One region of the Kitasatospora sp. NPDC127121 genome, then DNA from elsewhere that is predicted to be linked to it. Evidence: riboswitches for the same ligand, from Rfam matches in the RefSeq annotation. Region 1 holds a riboswitch; the other holds the start of a gene.

Region 1 (7,749 bases):
TTCGCCTTGAGCTTCTGGTTCTGCAGGATCTGCGCCTGGGTCTGCGGGTCGACGCCGCTGCCGACCAGGTCCACCTGGGCGTTGCCGGCGATCAGGTCCTTGTCGATGGTGGACTGCTCCATGCCCATCCGGACCACGATCTTGTCCGCGAGCTGCTTGCGGATCGGGTCGGTGCTCGGGTCCCAGTTGGTGTTCGGCACCAGGATGAGCTGCTTGCCGTCCTCGTAGGACTCGAACTTGTAGGCACCCGAGGCGACCACGTGCTTCACGTAGCCGGCGCCGTCGTCCTTGGCCTGCGGGACCGGGACGGTCTGCGGGGAGCCCACCAGGTAGTCGAAGTCCGCGAACGGCTGCTTCAGGTGGAAGACGATGGTCAGGTCGTCCGGCGTCTCGATCGAGTTCAGGCCACCGGTCTTGTCCTTGTACGGGCCCTGGTACGGGGTCTCGTTGTCGACCAGCAGGTCGTGGAAGTAGGTGGGGCCGTTGGAGTTCACGTCCGACGCGAAGTTGGAGCGCTCGACGGCGTACTTGACGTCCTTGGAGCTGATCGGGGTGCCGTCGTCGAACTTCAGGCCCGCGCGCAGCTTGTACGTCCAGGTCAGGCCGTCCGCGCTGGCCTTGCCCAGGCTCTCGGCGAGGTCCGGGACCAGCTTGTTGCCGTTCGAGCCTGCGCCCGGGGCGAAGGTGGTCAGCGGACGCCCGTACAGGCGCGAGAAGTTGTAGATGTAGGCGTAGTACGTGTTGCCCGGGTCGAAGGAGTCCGGGGCGCCCTTCATCTCGTAGGTGACCGTCCCGCCCTTCTTGTCCGAGGCGTTGACGATGCCCTTGGTGGCGGCGTCGGCACCGCCGCCACCGGCGCTGCTGCCGCTGGCGGAGGAGGACGAGCCGGAGCCCTTGCTGCCGGAGGTGCAGCCGGTCACGATCAGGACCGCGGCGGCTGCCGCCGCGGTCAGGGCGACGGTACGGGACCTGCGCATGGGTGAGATCAACCCCTTGAGGGTGGGAAGGAGGGAGGGCCTGGCGTTACGTCAGTTGCTCTTGGGATCGAGGGCGTCACGCAGCCCGTCGCCGAGCAGGTTGAAGGCGAGCACGGTGAGGAAGATCGCCAGACCGGGGACCACCATGTACTGGGGGTCCACCTGGTAGTACTTGATCGCGTCCTGGAGGATCCCGCCCCAGGAGGCCTGCGGCGGCTGGATGCCGACACCGAGGAAGCTGAGGCCGGCCTCGAAGAGGATGTTGGTCGGGATCAGCAGGGTCGAGTAGACCAGGATCGGACCGACCAGGTTCGGCAGCAGTTCCTTGAACAGGATGAACGGGCCTCGGGCGCCCAGGCTGCGGGCCGCGTGGACGAACTCCCGCTCGCGCAGCGACAGCGTCTGTCCGCGCACGATCCGGCCCATGTAGGGCCAGTTGAAGAAGCCGATCACGAAGATCAGCACCAAGATGTGCAGCGGGAGGCCGTGCAGGCCGAACGCGCCGCCCTGCAGCGAGGTCGAGATCGCGATGGCGAAGAGCAGCAGCGGGAAGGCGAGGAAGACGTCCATGATGCGGCTGATCACGGTGTCCACCCAGCCGCCGTAGTAGCCGGCCATGACGCCGAGCACGGTGCCGATCGTGTTCGACAGCAGGGTCGCGCCGAAGGCGACCAGCAGGGAGACCCAGGAGCCCTCGATCACGCGGGAGAGCAGGTCACGGCCCTGGAGCGGGTCGACGCCGAGCGGGTGGTCCCAGCTCATCCCGCCCCAGTCACCGAGCGGGATGCCGCCCAGGTTGGCGTCGAGCAGGTCCTGGTTCAGGGCGTCCGGGTCGAGGCCGAACAGGGCCTCGATGGGCTTGGCCAGTACGGCCAGCAGGATCAGCAGGATCACCACGACGCCGCCGGCGACGGCGAGTTTGTCGCGCTTGAAGCGGGTCCAGGCGATCTGGCCGAGGGAGCGGCCCTCGATCTTCTTGGCCGGGCTCGCGGGGGCGGGTGCCTCCGGTTCGTTCCCGGTGGTTGCGATGGGTGCGGTCATGGTCAGTTGGTCCCCTCGCCGACGGTGGCCGGCCCACGGGCGCCGGTCACCGGTTCGGCGGTACGGCTGCGGACGTGCGGAGGTGCTTGGAACGGGTGTTCGCGGCAGTACGTCGTGCACGGGTACTGCCCCAACGCGGGATGGGCTTCGCGTGGTTCTGGCGGTCGGCGTGCGCGTTCACCTTCGTGGGGTTCCCAGTACGCGCGGTGCGTTGCGCAGAACTCTCTGCCATCCGAACTCGCTTGCGCCAGCCCTGACAACCGACAGATGCCCAACTGTGATCTGTGCGCATGCACCTCCTACGCCTTCGGCATATCCCTCTTCACACGGCTGTATCAGGCATGTCAAGGTGATCGACGGTAACGGCCGGAAGTTCGTCCGGAAAGCACCGAAGCCGACCTGATGCAAGATCAAGTCGGCTTCTGGAAACAGGTTTTGGTTGTCAGCGCCCCGGGTATCCGGGCCACGGCTGCTGCGGCTGCCCGGTCCAGCCCTGCGCGGGCTGCTGCGTGCCGTAGCCGTAACCCGGCCCCTGCTGCGCAGGGTACGGCGGAGGCGGCACCGGCGGGTACGGGCCGGTCGGCGGGCGTCCCGCCTCCCGGTCGAAGAACGGGCGCGCGTGCGCCCGCATCCACAGCGCCACCGGGTCGTACTCGTCCGCCATCGCCACCGTGGACACCGCCAGCCCCTCCGGGGCCACCGCGATCGCCCGCTGCATCAGCGCCCGCACCGCCTCCACCGCCGGCGGCGAACTCTCGTACAGCTCCAGTCCGATCGCCAGGTACGGCTCCCCCACGGCCGGCTGCACCCAGGCCCGGCGCAGCGCCCGCACCGCACGCACCTCACCGGCCTGCCGCTCCAGCAGCGCGAAGAACGGCTGGGCGTTCAGCTGCGGCTCACTCAGCTTCAACGGCCCGGCCGGCAGCCGCTCCAGGCCCGCGGCGATCCGCCGCAGGTCCGCCCAGGGCACCCCGACCCCGCCGCCGGGCGCATGCGGGTTGAGCCACAGCCCCCAGCGGGTCCGGTACAGCGAAGCGGCGATCTCCCGCCCGGAGATGACCTCGTGGGCCCGCGCCCAGCCGGACGACGCCAGCTGCTCGGACGAGGTGACGGCCGGCGCGTAGCCGTGGCCGCTGATCTCCATGTTCCCGTACTGGGCGTCCGCGCTGCCCGGCGTGCCGTGCCACAGCAGCATCCAGACCTGGCCGTCGGCCAGTGCGTGCAGCAGTTGCTCGTACGCCTCGTAGCGCTCCGGCGCGACCTCGCGCAGGGTGCGCTCCAGCGCGCCCGGATCCGCTCCGGGGCGCCCGGCGGGCGCCTGGCCCCAGGGCCCCGGTGCACCGCCCGCTACCGCTCCCGCACTCATGCGCCCACCTCGCCGCGCCTCTTTCCTCAAGCCTGCCGGCCCGTCGGCCGTCTGCACGCACCCTATGGCGCGGCACCGGCCACCGCCACGGCGACGTGCCTCCGATACGAACCCCGCTCAACCCCGCGCGTAGAAAGGGAGCACCCGGGTGAGCAGCCACTCGACCACCGGGTCATCGGCGAGATCGAGCAGTACGAGGTGGACGCCCCCCGGCAGCGGCGCGGTTCCCAACGCGCGGCCGAGCGCCTCGTTCACCGCGCCCGGGTCGGCCGGGGCCGCCTGGTCCAGCTGGACGCCCACGAACATCACGGTCGGCTCGCCCTCGATGCTGGCGAGCGCCCGCCGCGCGGACAACACTCCGGGCAGGGCGGAAAGTTCGGCCCGGCAGGCGGCCAGGAAGTGCTCCGGGTCCTCCCCCGGCACCGGCTCGCGCAGCGCCACCCGGCCACCGGTCGGCGCCTCCGGCCCCTGGCCCTGACTCTGGTTCTGCTCCTGGATCCGGCCCTGCTCCTGGTCGGCCAGGCGCTCCTCGCGCGGGCCGCGCCGAAGCTCCGCCACACCCTGCGGCGGCACCGGGATGCCCACCGCCGCCTCCGGGTTGACCGCGATGCCCACGCCCAGCGGCAGCCCGCGGGCGAACTCCCAGACCGGCGCCACCGCGAAGGCCATCCCCGGCGCCTGCCGCAGGAACACCTCCTGCGAGGAGAACACCGGCACGTACGGCTCGCCGGCCAGCTCGATGGTCGGCAGGTCCAGCGCGGGCCCCTGCGGGTCGCCGCCGGCCGGCAGCGGGATCCACACCTGGCTGCGGGCCAGCACCTCGACCACCCGCGGCGTCGCACCCGGGTCGCCCAGCGCGGCGGTCAGCACCTGCTCCAGCTCGTTGGCCGGCCACCCGCCGCCCGGCGGCGCCGACTCCGGCCCGCCCCACCCCTGCTGCTGCTCCACCGGGTACCCCATGCGCGCCTGATCCGCCCTCTGCCGGTCGGCCGCCCTCTGCTGCGCCGACGCGCAGCAGTCTAGGGCTGTGCCCGAGGTGGCGGGGTGTGACCGGGTCCCCTCTCCCGTCGTCGGCGCGGACGTGCCATGATGTGCGCGTTCGACGGCGCGGCGCGCCGGCGGACCGACAACTCCATACCGGCCGCTCGAACCCGCGCGGGAGAGCCCGGAGTGCCCCGTCAGGCGGCACAGCCGGCGCCGAAGGAGCAACTCCTCCCCGGAATCTCTCAGGCCCCCCTACCGCACGGGTTAGGCACATCTGGAAAGTGGCGCACGGCCCTGTCGCGCGCCCACCCACGGTGCAAGCCACCATGCTGTCCTGGATGCTGGAAACAGCTGCGGGCAGGTGGGCGGTGAAGCTCTCAGGTTCGACGACAGATGGGGAGACCCACGCCGCCGCATGCCCGCGCGCAGGGTCGGCCCCCCAGCGGGTCCGGTTCCGGCGCGTGCACCCATGAGTGCCCAGACCGAGGAGTTCCAGGCCATGTCGTCCCTCCGCCTCACCGCGCTCGACGCGCTGCACCGCGCCCTCGGCGCGACCATGACCGACTTCGCCGGCTGGGACATGCCGCTGCGCTACGGCAGCGAGCGCGAGGAACACCTCGCCGTCCGCACCCGGGCCGGGCTGTTCGACCTCTCCCACATGGGCGAGATCACCGTCACCGGCCCGCAGGCCGGCGAGATGCTGGACCACGCGCTGGTCGGCTTCGTCTCCGCGCTGGGCGTGCTGCGCGCCCGCTACACCATGATCTGCGCCGAGGACGGCGGCATCCTGGACGACCTGATCGTCTACCGCCTGCGCGAGGACGCCTTCCTGGTCGTCGCCAACGCCTCCAACGCCCAGCTGGTGCTGGACGAGCTGATCGCCCGCGCCAAGGGCTTCGACGCCGTCGTCACGGACGACCGCGACACCTACGCGCTGATCGCCGTCCAGGGCCCGGAGGCCACCGCGATCCTGGCCGGGACCACCGACGCCGACCTGCCCGGCCTGAAGTACTACGCGATCCTCCCGGCCCAGGTCGCCGGCCGCGACGTGCTGCTCGCCCGGACCGGCTACACCGGCGAGGACGGCTTCGAGATCTTCTGCAACCCGGGCGACGCCGAGGGGGTCTGGCAGGCGCTGACCGCCGCCGGCGAGGGCCGCGGCCTGGTCCCGTGCGGCCTGTCCTGCCGCGACACGCTGCGCCTGGAGGCCGGCATGCCGCTGTACGGGCACGAGCTCTCCACCGACCTGACCCCGTTCGACGCGGGCCTGGGCCGGGTCGTGCGCTTCGACAAGACCACCAACGAGGGCACCTTCGTCGGCCGCAAGGCGCTGGAGAGGGCCGCCGCCGAGGCCGAGGCCAACCCGCCGCGGGTGCTGGTCGGCCTGGTCTCCGAGGGCAAGCGCGTCCCGCGCGCCGAGTACACCGTGGTCTCCGCCGACGGCGCCCCGATCGGCCGGATCACCTCGGGCGCCCCGTCGCCGACCCTGGGCCGGCCGATCGCGATCGCCTACGTGGACGCGGCCCACGCCGCCCCCGGCACCGCCGTCGCGGTGGACGTGCGCGGCAAGCACGAGCCGGTCGAGGTCGTGGCGCTGCCGTTCTACAAGCGCGCTCGCTGAGGCCGGGGGCCTCGCTCGCCGAGGCCCCGCCTTCCCCGTAGACCCGGGCCTGAACCACGCCCGACCCAGGCTTGAGCCACGCCTGATCCAGGTCCGACCCAGGTCCGACCCAGGTCCGATCCCATGCCTGAACCACGCCTGATCCGCGTCGAAGCCGTCCGTGCGGCGGCCCGCTTCGTCGTACCCGCTTCCCATCCTGGAGAATGACGCCATGAGCAACCCCCAGCACCTGCAGTACACCAAGGAGCACGAGTGGCTGACCGCCATCGAGGGCGGTGTCTCCACGGTCGGCATCACCGCCCACGCGGCCGACGCGCTCGGTGACATCGTCTACGTGCAGCTGCCCGAGGTCGGCGCCGACGTGACCGCGGGCGAGTCCTGTGGCGAGCTGGAGTCGACCAAGTCGGTCAGCGACCTGTTCTCCCCGGTGACCGGGAAGATCGTCGAGATCAACCAGGACGTCCTGGACGACAACAGCCTGGTCAACAGCGCCCCGTTCGAGGGCGGCTGGCTGTTCAAGGTCCAGGTGGAGTCCACCGACGAGCTGCTCAGCGCGGACGAGTACACCGCCTTCATCGGCGGCTGACCCGCTCGTGACGGGGCGGCCGCAGCGCGGCGGCCGCCCTGCCAGGCTCCCCCCCTCTGCTCCCGTCTCTCTCCTCCCGGGAAGACCACACCATGACGGTTCTGAACCAGTCCCTGCACTCCCTCGACCCGGAGATCGCCGCCGCGGTCGACGCCGAGCTGCACCGCCAGCAGACCACCCTGGAGATGATCGCCTCCGAGAACTTCGCCCCGGTGGCGGTCATGGAGGCCCAGGGCTCGGTACTCACCAACAAGTACGCCGAGGGCTACCCCGGCCGCCGCTACTACGGCGGCTGCGAGCACGTCGACGTGGTCGAGCAGATCGCGATCGACCGCATCAAGGCCCTGTTCGGCGCCGAGCACGCCAACGTCCAGCCGCACTCGGGCGCGCAGGCCAACGCCGCCGCGATGTTCGCGCTGATCAAGCCGGGCGACACCATCCTGGGCCTGAACCTGGCCCACGGCGGTCACCTGACCCACGGCATGAAGATCAACTTCTCCGGCAAGCTCTACAACGTGGTCGCGTACCACGTGGACGAGAAGACCGGCCAGGTCGACATGGCCGAGGTCGAGCGCCTGGCCAAGGAGCACCAGCCGAAGCTGATCATCGCCGGCTGGTCCGCCTACCCGCGCCAGCTGGACTTCGCCGCGTTCCGCCGGGTCGCCGACGAGGTCGGCGCGCTGCTGATGGTGGACATGGCGCACTTCGCCGGTCTGGTCGCCGCCGGCCTGCACCCCAACCCGGTGCCGTACGCGGACGTGGTCACCACCACCACCCACAAGACCCTGGGCGGCCCGCGCGGCGGTGTCATCCTGTCCAAGGCCGAGTACGCCAAGAAGATCAACTCCGCGGTGTTCCCCGGCCAGCAGGGCGGCCCGCTGGAGCACGTGATCGCCGGCAAGGCCGTTGCCTTCAAGGTCGCCGCGTCCGAGGAGTTCAAGGAGCGCCAGCAGCGCACCCTGGAGGGCGCCAAGATCCTCGCCGAGCGCCTGCTCCAGGCCGACGTCGCCGAGGCCGGCGCCTCGGTGCTGTCCGGCGGCACCGACGTGCACCTGGTCCTGGTCGACCTGCGCAACAGCCAGCTCGACGGCCAGCAGGCCGAGGACCGCCTGCACGAGGTCGGCATCACGGTCAACCGCAACGCCGTCCCGAACGACCCGCGGCCGCCGATGGT
Region 2 (7,749 bases), on a different contig from region 1:
ACGACGAGCCGGACGCGATGCGGACGTACCTGATCGAGCACGGGGTGCCGGCGGTCCGGGTGGTGGGCGACTACGCGGGCTTCGACACCTGGAACTCCTGCACCCGGGCCCGGCGGGTCTTCGGGGTGGAACGGGCGGTGCTGGTCAGCCAGGACTTCCACGTCCGCCGGGCGCTGGCCCTGTGCGAGGCGGCGGGCATCGACGCGTACGCGGTCGGGGTGCCGGAACCGCACGACGGCACCTGGCTGTACGGCGGGCTGCGGGAGATCCCCGGGGCGGGCAAGGCGGCGGTCAACGCCTGGCTGCGGCCGGACCCGCTGTTCCTCGGCCCCCGGGAGGACGGCATCCCGAAGGCTCTGGCGGACGCAGCGCAGGGCTAGGGACAGGACCTGGGCCCTGCGCGGGTTCGTACGCATTGTCGGACCCCTGCGGGATGATCGGCGGGTGCGATCACTGCCGAGCATCATCCACCTCGACATGGACGCCTTCTTCGCGGCGGTGGAGCAGGCGGCCAAGCCGAGCCTGCGCGGCAAACCGGTGGTCGTCGGCGGGCTCGGCGGGCGCGGGGTGGTCTCCACCGCCTCGTACGAGGCGCGGAGGTTCGGGGTGCACTCGGCGATGCCGATGGCGCAGGCGCGCCGGCTCTGCCCCAACGCGGCCTTTCTGAGCGGCCGGTTCGAGGCCTACCGGCAGGTCAGCGAGCTCGTGATGGGTCTGCTGCGCGAGCTGTCGCCGCTGGTGCAGCCGCTCAGCCTGGACGAGGCCTTCGTCGACCTGGAGGCCGGCCCCTACGGTCCGGTGCTGGCCGAGTCCGACCACGAGACCGGGGAGCGGCTGGTGCTCGCCCTGGCGGAGGACCTGCGGGCGGACATCCAGCGGCGCACCGGGCTGACCGGGTCGGTCGGGGCCGCCGGCTCCAAGCTGATGGCGAAGATCGCCTCCGAGCAGGCCAAACCGGACGGGCTGGTGCTGATCGAACCCGGGCAGGAGCGGGCCGTGCTCGGCCCGATGCCGGTCCGGGCGCTGCCCGGGATCGGGCCGGCCACCGAGCAGGTGCTGCGGCGGGCCGGACTGAACACCGTGGCGGACCTCGCCGAGGCGGGGGAGGGCGAGCTGGTGCAGCTGCTCGGGCGGGCGCACGGCGCCGGTGTGCACCAGATGTCGATAGGGCTGGACGACCGGCCGGTGGTGGCCGATCAGGATGCCAAGTCGGTCTCGGTGGAGGACACCTTCGAGGTGGACCTCGCCGACCGGGATCGGGTGCTGCGCGAGGTGGAGGTGCTGGCCGCCCGGTGCGTGCGGCGGCTGCGCGCGGCCGGGCGGTCGGGGCGGACGGTGGTGCTCAAGGTCCGGCGGTTCGACTTCTCGACGCTGACCCGTTCGGAGACGCTGCGCGGGCCCACCGACGACGAGGCGGTGGTCATCGAGACGGCGCGCCGGCTGGCCTCCCAGGTGGACATCACCGGCGGGGTGCGGCTGCTCGGGGTGGGGGTCGCGCAGCTGGCCGACTACACCCAGGAGGACTTGTTCGCGCAGGCCCTGCGGGAGGAGGCGGCCGAGCACGCGGAGGCGGAGGTCGAGGCGGCTGAGGAGGAGCCGGAGGCGGCCGCGCCGCGCCGCTGGATGCCCGGGCAGGACGTCCGCCATGCCGAGCTGGGGCCCGGGTGGGTGCAGGGCAGCGGTGTCGGGCGGGTCACCGTGCGGTTCGAGACGCCGTGGAGCGGGCCGGGGCGCATCCGGACCTTCGCGGTGGACGATCCGGCGCTGGAACCGGCCCGTCCGCTGCCGCTGTGGGGGGCCGAGGGGCCGGAGGAGACGGGGGCACCCGGGGGGACGGGGGCGCCGGGGGAGACGGGGGCGCCGGGGGTGTGAAACGCGAAGCGGCCCCAACCGGTGGGGGAGTACCGGTTGGGGCCGCATACCGTGCCGGACTTCGTGCGGTCGTGATGCCCTCGCGACCGTCCGAAGGCCGGGCCGCCGCGCCCTGTCCCTGAGCGCGGCGGCCGGACGCCTGGTCAGGCGTCGGTCTTGGCCAGCTCGGGGCTGGAGTTCCGCTCGGCCGCGCCGCCCGAGGCGACGACGGTGGCGGCCGACTTGGTGCCGCGGATCAGGAACGGGACGACGCCGGCGACGGCGCAGACGACGGCCGCGACCCAGAACGCGTGCTTGTAGGCGTCCAGGGTGGGCAGCAGCAGCGGGATCTGCGGCGGCAGCTTCATGGTGTCGCCGGTCAGGATGGCGGCCATCACGGCGGTGCCGATCGCGCCACCGACGGTGCGCAGCACGGCGTTCATGCCGTTGGCGATGCCGCTCTGCTCCACCGGGACGGCGCCGTTGATGTACGCCGGCATCGCGGAGAACGCCAGGCCGATGCCCAGGCCGAAGATCGCCGAGGAGGTGTAGATGTCGCCCTCGTGGCTGTGCCGCACGGCCAGGTAGGCCATCGCGACGGCACCCAGGACGCCACCGAGGACCAGCGGCAGGCGCGGGCCGCGGCGGGCGATCAGCATCGCGCCGACCGGAGCCGCCACCATCGAGCCGATCGCGGACGGCAGCAGCAGCAGACCGGCGTGCAGGACGGTCGCGGTGAAGCCGTAGTGGGTGAGCTTCTCCGGGGTCTGGGCGAAGTTGCTGATCACCATGAACGAGCCGTACATGCCGAAGCCGATCAGCAGGCCGGCCAGGTTGGTGAAGGCGACGGCCGGACGGGACATCATCTTCATGTCCACCAGGGGGTGCGCGACCTTGGTCTCGATGACCCCCCAGATCAGGGCGACGACGGCGGCCACGGCGAACAGGCCGAGGGTCTTGGTCGAGGTCCAGCCCCAGTGGTTGCCCTGGCTGACCGCGACGAGCAGGGCGGAGAGCCAGCCGGCCAGGGTGAGGGCGCCGAGCGGGTCGGCGCCGCCCTCCTTGTCGGTGACCGGGTCGGACGGGACGCGGAACGCGACCAGGGCGACCGCGATCAGGCCGAAGACCAGGCCCATCCAGAAGATCGACTTGTAGCTCCAGTGCTCCAGCAGGAGACCGGTCGCGACCAGGCCGAGGCCGGAGCCGACACCCATCGAGGCGCTGATGGCGGCGACGCCGCCGGTCACCTTCTGCTTGGGCAGCTCGTCGCGGACGATGCTGATCGCCAGCGGGAGCACGCCACCGCCGGCGCCCTGAAGGACGCGGGCGACGACCAGCCAGGTGAAGGAGTGGGTGCTGACCGCCAGTGCCGAACCGGCGACCAGACCGGCCAGCGAGATCAGCAGCATCGGCTTACGGCCCCGGAGGTCGCCGAAGCGGCCCAGCAGGGGAGTCAGCACGGCGGCGGAGAGCAGGTTGGCGGTCATCAGCCAGGTGATGCTGGACGCGGAGACGCTCAGTTCCTTGGCCAGCGAGGGCAGGATCGGGACGACCGCGGTCTGCACCACGCTGAACGACAGCATCGCCAGGATGAGGGCCGGCAGGACCCGGGCGCTGCTCTGCTTCTCGGCCGCGGTGGTGGGCTGTGGTGCCTCACTCACGGTTGCTTCCTCCCGTACATAGTGAATGAACTGAAGTAACCATGCCGGGAGATACTTCAGAGTGTCAAATATCCATTGGTGACGCTTTGGCAAAATCGAAGGATTCCGGCCGGGTGGCGGCCGGGACGGGGCATGCCGAGGGCCCCGGACCGAGGGGTCCGGGGCCCTGGGGGCGAGGGGTCAGGCGAACGGGCGCAGCACGGCCGGGCGGGGGGTCTCGGCCACCGGGGCGGCTGCCGGGGTCGCCGGGGCGGCGGCCGTGTTGTCGTGGACCTCGACGTGCTCGCGGCGCAGCTCGTCCCGGATCACCTCCTCGGCGGTGTAGCGCTCCACCACCAGGCGGACCCGCTCGATCGGGGTGAGGTACTTGCGGACCACCGGGCGCTCCTCGCGCAGGGTGACCTCCTCCACCGCCTCGGCGATCTCCTTCTCGGTGAGCGAGGCGCGCTCGGCCTCGCTCACCGGCATCCGCTCCACCCGGACGCGCTCGCGGACCACCGGGACGCGGCGCTCGACCTGCTCGCTGGTCACGTACTTGCGCAGCTTCGCGGTGCCCACGATGTGCCAGTCCGTGGTGATGTCCAGGCGCTCCTCGCGGCAGGTGATCTCCACCGGGCCGTTGGGGGACGAGGTGGCCGGGCCGGTCGAGCGCTCCGAGACCGGCGCGGCCATGACCGAGTTCGTGGTCGCGGTGGTCGTCACGACCGGGGCGGGCTGCGGCTTGGGCTCGATCGTCGTGGGGGCTGCTGCGGGCGCGGGGGTGTTGAGGGTCCGCACGTTGACCTCCGTCGCGGTGCCGGTGGGGTCGGCAGGGGTGGTGGTCGGGGCGGGGCCGAGGGAGTGGAAGGTGATGGGCTTCACGGGCTCGGCCGCCGAGGTGGTGCCGAAGTCGAGGTCGGGCCGCGCCGGTCGGTCATCCTCGCGGCCGATGGGCCGGTCGGCGTCCCGGCCGGCTGGGCGGTCACCGTCCCGGCCGATCAGCCGGTCACCCTCGCGGCCGATGGGCCGGTCACCCTCGCGGCCGATGGGCCGGTCACCCTCGCGGCCGATAGGCCGGTCGGCGTCCCGGCTGACCGGCCGACCGTTCGCCGGGGTGTCCAGGCCGTAGTAGCGGTAGAGCTGGAGCTCCTGGGCGGGCGACAGGTGCTGGCCGACGCCGAAGTCCGGCGACTCCTTCACCAGCGACTTGTCGTACGGCACCCGGAGCTCGTCGCCGGAGAACTCGCTGGTGGTGAGCGGGACGAAGGCGTCCCGGCCGAAGATGCCGGTCCGGACGGCTGCCCACTCCGGCTGGCCGGTGGCGTCGTCCAGGTAGACCTCGTCGACCGTGCCGATCTTGTCTCCGTTGCGGTCGACCGCCTTGTGGCCGATGAGGTCCCGGGGATCGATGTCGGTTTGCACTCTTTCCTCCAGTGCGCTGCGCCTGCGGAACTCCCGCAGGACCGTGGCCGGAGCACCCGTTCCGCCTGCCACTTCACACCAAAGGCCATGAATCGGACGGGCGCGACCGGGGTGCGCCGGACGGGCTCCGGGCTGGACCGTCCGGGGGACGCGCGTAGACCCGGAGTGACCCGACGCGGCCGTGATCAGGGGGCCTGCCGCTGGTACCCTGGGCGGCGACCGCCGAGCCCGCTCGGGAGAGTCCCCGGCCACGGAAAGCGCTGGTCGGGGCGCCGAAGGAGCAACTCCTCCCCGGAATCTCTCAGGCATCCGTACCGTGTGGGGTAGGTCACTCTGGAAAGCAGGGCAGGACCGTCGGCAGGGAGCCGACGGCCACCACCCTCACCGACGGTGCAAGCCGGCGGCGTGCCACAGCGCGCCGTGCGGGTGAAGCTCTCAGGTCCCGATGACAGAGGGGGAGGCCTGTCGGGTTCGCCCGCCCGGGTCGAATCGCTGTCCGCAGCGGCTCCGGCCGGCCGGCGTGCGCACCCCCGCCGGTCCGTGACCAGGAGGCCTCGACCACCATGAACGCCCAGCCGAACGCGGGACGCCCCACCGGCGCCTCGACCCTCACCGAGCTTGAGCTGGCCAGCCCCTTCGAGAACCGCCACATCGGCCCCGACGACGCCGCGCAGCAGAAGATGCTGGCGTCCATCGGCTACGGCTCGCTGGACGAACTCGCCGCCACCGCCGTTCCCGAGGCGATCCGCTCCATCACCGGCCTGGACCTGCCCGGCGGCCGCAGCGAGGCGCAGGTGCTCGCCGAACTGCGCGAGCTGGCGAGCCGCAACCAGGTGCTCCAGCCGATGATCGGCCTGGGCTACTACGGGACCTTCACCCCGCCGGTGATCCTGCGCAACGTCATGGAGAACCCGGCCTGGTACACCGCCTACACGCCGTACCAGCCGGAGATCTCCCAGGGCCGCCTGGAGGCGCTGCTCAACTTCCAGACCCTGGTCTCCGACCTGACCGGCCTGCCGACCTCCGGCTCCTCGCTGCTCGACGAGGGCACCGCGGCCGCCGAGGCGATGGCGCTCGCCCGCCGCGTCACCAAGGTCAAGGGCGGTGTCTTCCTGGTCGACGCCGAGACCCTGCCGCAGACCACCGCGGTGATCAACACCCGCGCGGTGCCGACCGGTGTCGAGGTCGTCGTCGCCGACCTGTCCGAGGGCATCCCGGCCGAGATCGCCGAGCGCGGCGTCTTCGGCGTGCTGCTCCAGTACCCGGGCGCCACCGGTGTGGTCCGCGACCTCACCCCGGTCATCGAGCAGGCGCACGGCCTCGGTGCGATCGTCGCGGTCGCCGCCGACCTGCTGGCGCTGACCCTGCTCGCCTCGCCGGGCTCGCTCGGCGCCGACATCGCCTGCGGCACCTCGCAGCGCTTCGGCGTGCCGATGGGCTTCGGCGGCCCGCACGCCGGCTACCTGTCGGTGCGCGCCGAGTACGCCCGCTCGCTGCCCGGCCGCCTGGTCGGCGTCTCGGTCGACGCCGACGGCAACCGCGCCTACCGCCTGGCGCTGCAGACCCGCGAGCAGCACATCCGCCGCGAGAAGGCCACCAGCAACATCTGCACCGCCCAGGTGCTGCTCGCCGTCATGGCCTCGATGTACGCCGTCTACCACGGGCCGGACGGCCTGGCCGACATCGCCCGCCGCACCCACCGCTACGCCGCCGCCCTCGCCGAGGGCCTGCGGGCCGGCGGCGTCGAGCTGCTGCACGGCGAGTTCTTCGACACCGTCACCGCCGTCGTCCCGGGCCGTGCCGCCGAGATCGCGGCCGCCGCCCGCGCCAACGGCGTCAACGTCCACCAGGACGGCGCGGACCGGATCTCGGTCTCCACCGACGAGACCACCACCCGCGAGCACCTGGCCGCCGTCTGGGCCGCGTTCGGCGTCCCCGCGGTCGAGGTCGCCGAGGGCGCCGACGCGCTGCCGGCCGCGCTGCTGCGCCAGGACGAGTACCTGACCCACCCGGTCTTCCACAGCCACCGCTCGGAGACCGCCATGCTGCGCTACCTGCGCCGCCTGTCGGACCGGGACTACGCGCTGGACCGCGGCATGATCCCGCTGGGCTCCTGCACCATGAAGCTCAACGCGACCACCGAGATGGAGGCCGTCACCTGGCCGGAGTTCGGCCAGCTGCACCCCTTCGCGCCGATCGAGCAGGCCCAGGGCTTCCTCAGCCTGATCCGCGAGCTGGAGCGCCAGCTGGTCGAGGTGACCGGCTACGACGCCGTCTCGATCCAGCCGAACGCGGGTTCGCAGGGCGAGCTGGCCGGCCTGCTGGCCGTCCGCGCCTACCACCACGCCAACGGCGACACCCAGCGCGACGTCTGCCTGATCCCGTCCTCCGCGCACGGCACCAACGCGGCCTCCGCGGTGATGGCCGGCATGCGCGTGGTCGTGGTGAAGACCCTGGTCGACGGCGACGTGGACGTCGAGGACCTGAAGGCCAAGATCGAGCAGCACCGGGACAGCCTCTCCGTGCTGATGGTCACCTACCCGTCCACCCACGGCGTGTACGAGACCCAGATCACCGACATCTGCGCCCTGGTGCACGAGGCCGGCGGCCAGGTGTACGTGGACGGTGCCAACCTGAACGCCCTGGTCGGCCTCGCCAAGCCGGGCAAGTTCGGCGCGGACGTCTCGCACCTGAACCTGCACAAGACCTTCTGCATCCCGCACGGCGGCGGCGGCCCGGGCGTCGGTCCGGTCGCGGTGCGCGCCCACCTGGCGCCGTACCTGCCGAACCACCCGCTGCAGCCGGAGGCCGGCCCGGCCACCGGGGTCGGCCCGAT

What was found. Region 1 has a riboswitch for glycine ahead of gcvT (glycine cleavage system aminomethyltransferase GcvT). Riboswitches for the same ligand answer to the same signal wherever they lie in the genome.
Region 2: linked by a shared signal. The riboswitch ahead of gcvP (aminomethyl-transferring glycine dehydrogenase) and the one ahead of gcvT (glycine cleavage system aminomethyltransferase GcvT) in region 1 are both predicted to bind glycine.

What each region holds. Positions count from the first base shown of each region.
Region 1 covers NZ_JBHXTQ010000085.1:30,359-38,107, forward strand. Annotated here, with positions in the region: gene ACFVHI_RS31070 (ABC transporter substrate-binding protein) at 1-977, opposite strand, end outside; gene ACFVHI_RS31075 (ABC transporter permease) at 1,029-2,018, opposite strand; gene ACFVHI_RS31080 (enhanced serine sensitivity protein SseB C-terminal domain-containing protein) at 2,461-3,384, opposite strand; gene ACFVHI_RS31085 (enhanced serine sensitivity protein SseB C-terminal domain-containing protein) at 3,502-4,344, opposite strand; glycine riboswitch at 4,531-4,636, shown strand; gene gcvT (glycine cleavage system aminomethyltransferase GcvT) at 4,868-5,989, shown strand; gene gcvH (glycine cleavage system protein GcvH) at 6,201-6,575, shown strand; gene glyA (serine hydroxymethyltransferase) at 6,668-7,749, shown strand, end outside.
Region 2 covers NZ_JBHXTQ010000035.1:70,647-78,395, reverse strand. Annotated here, with positions in the region: gene ACFVHI_RS19235 (vancomycin high temperature exclusion protein) at 1-380, shown strand, start outside; gene ACFVHI_RS19230 (DNA polymerase IV) at 445-1,872, shown strand; gene ACFVHI_RS19225 (MFS transporter) at 2,016-3,512, opposite strand; gene ACFVHI_RS19220 (YsnF/AvaK domain-containing protein) at 3,693-4,490, opposite strand; partial or broken gene ACFVHI_RS19215 (PRC-barrel domain-containing protein) at 4,551-4,913, opposite strand; glycine riboswitch at 5,137-5,240, shown strand; gene gcvP (aminomethyl-transferring glycine dehydrogenase) at 5,477-7,749, shown strand, end outside.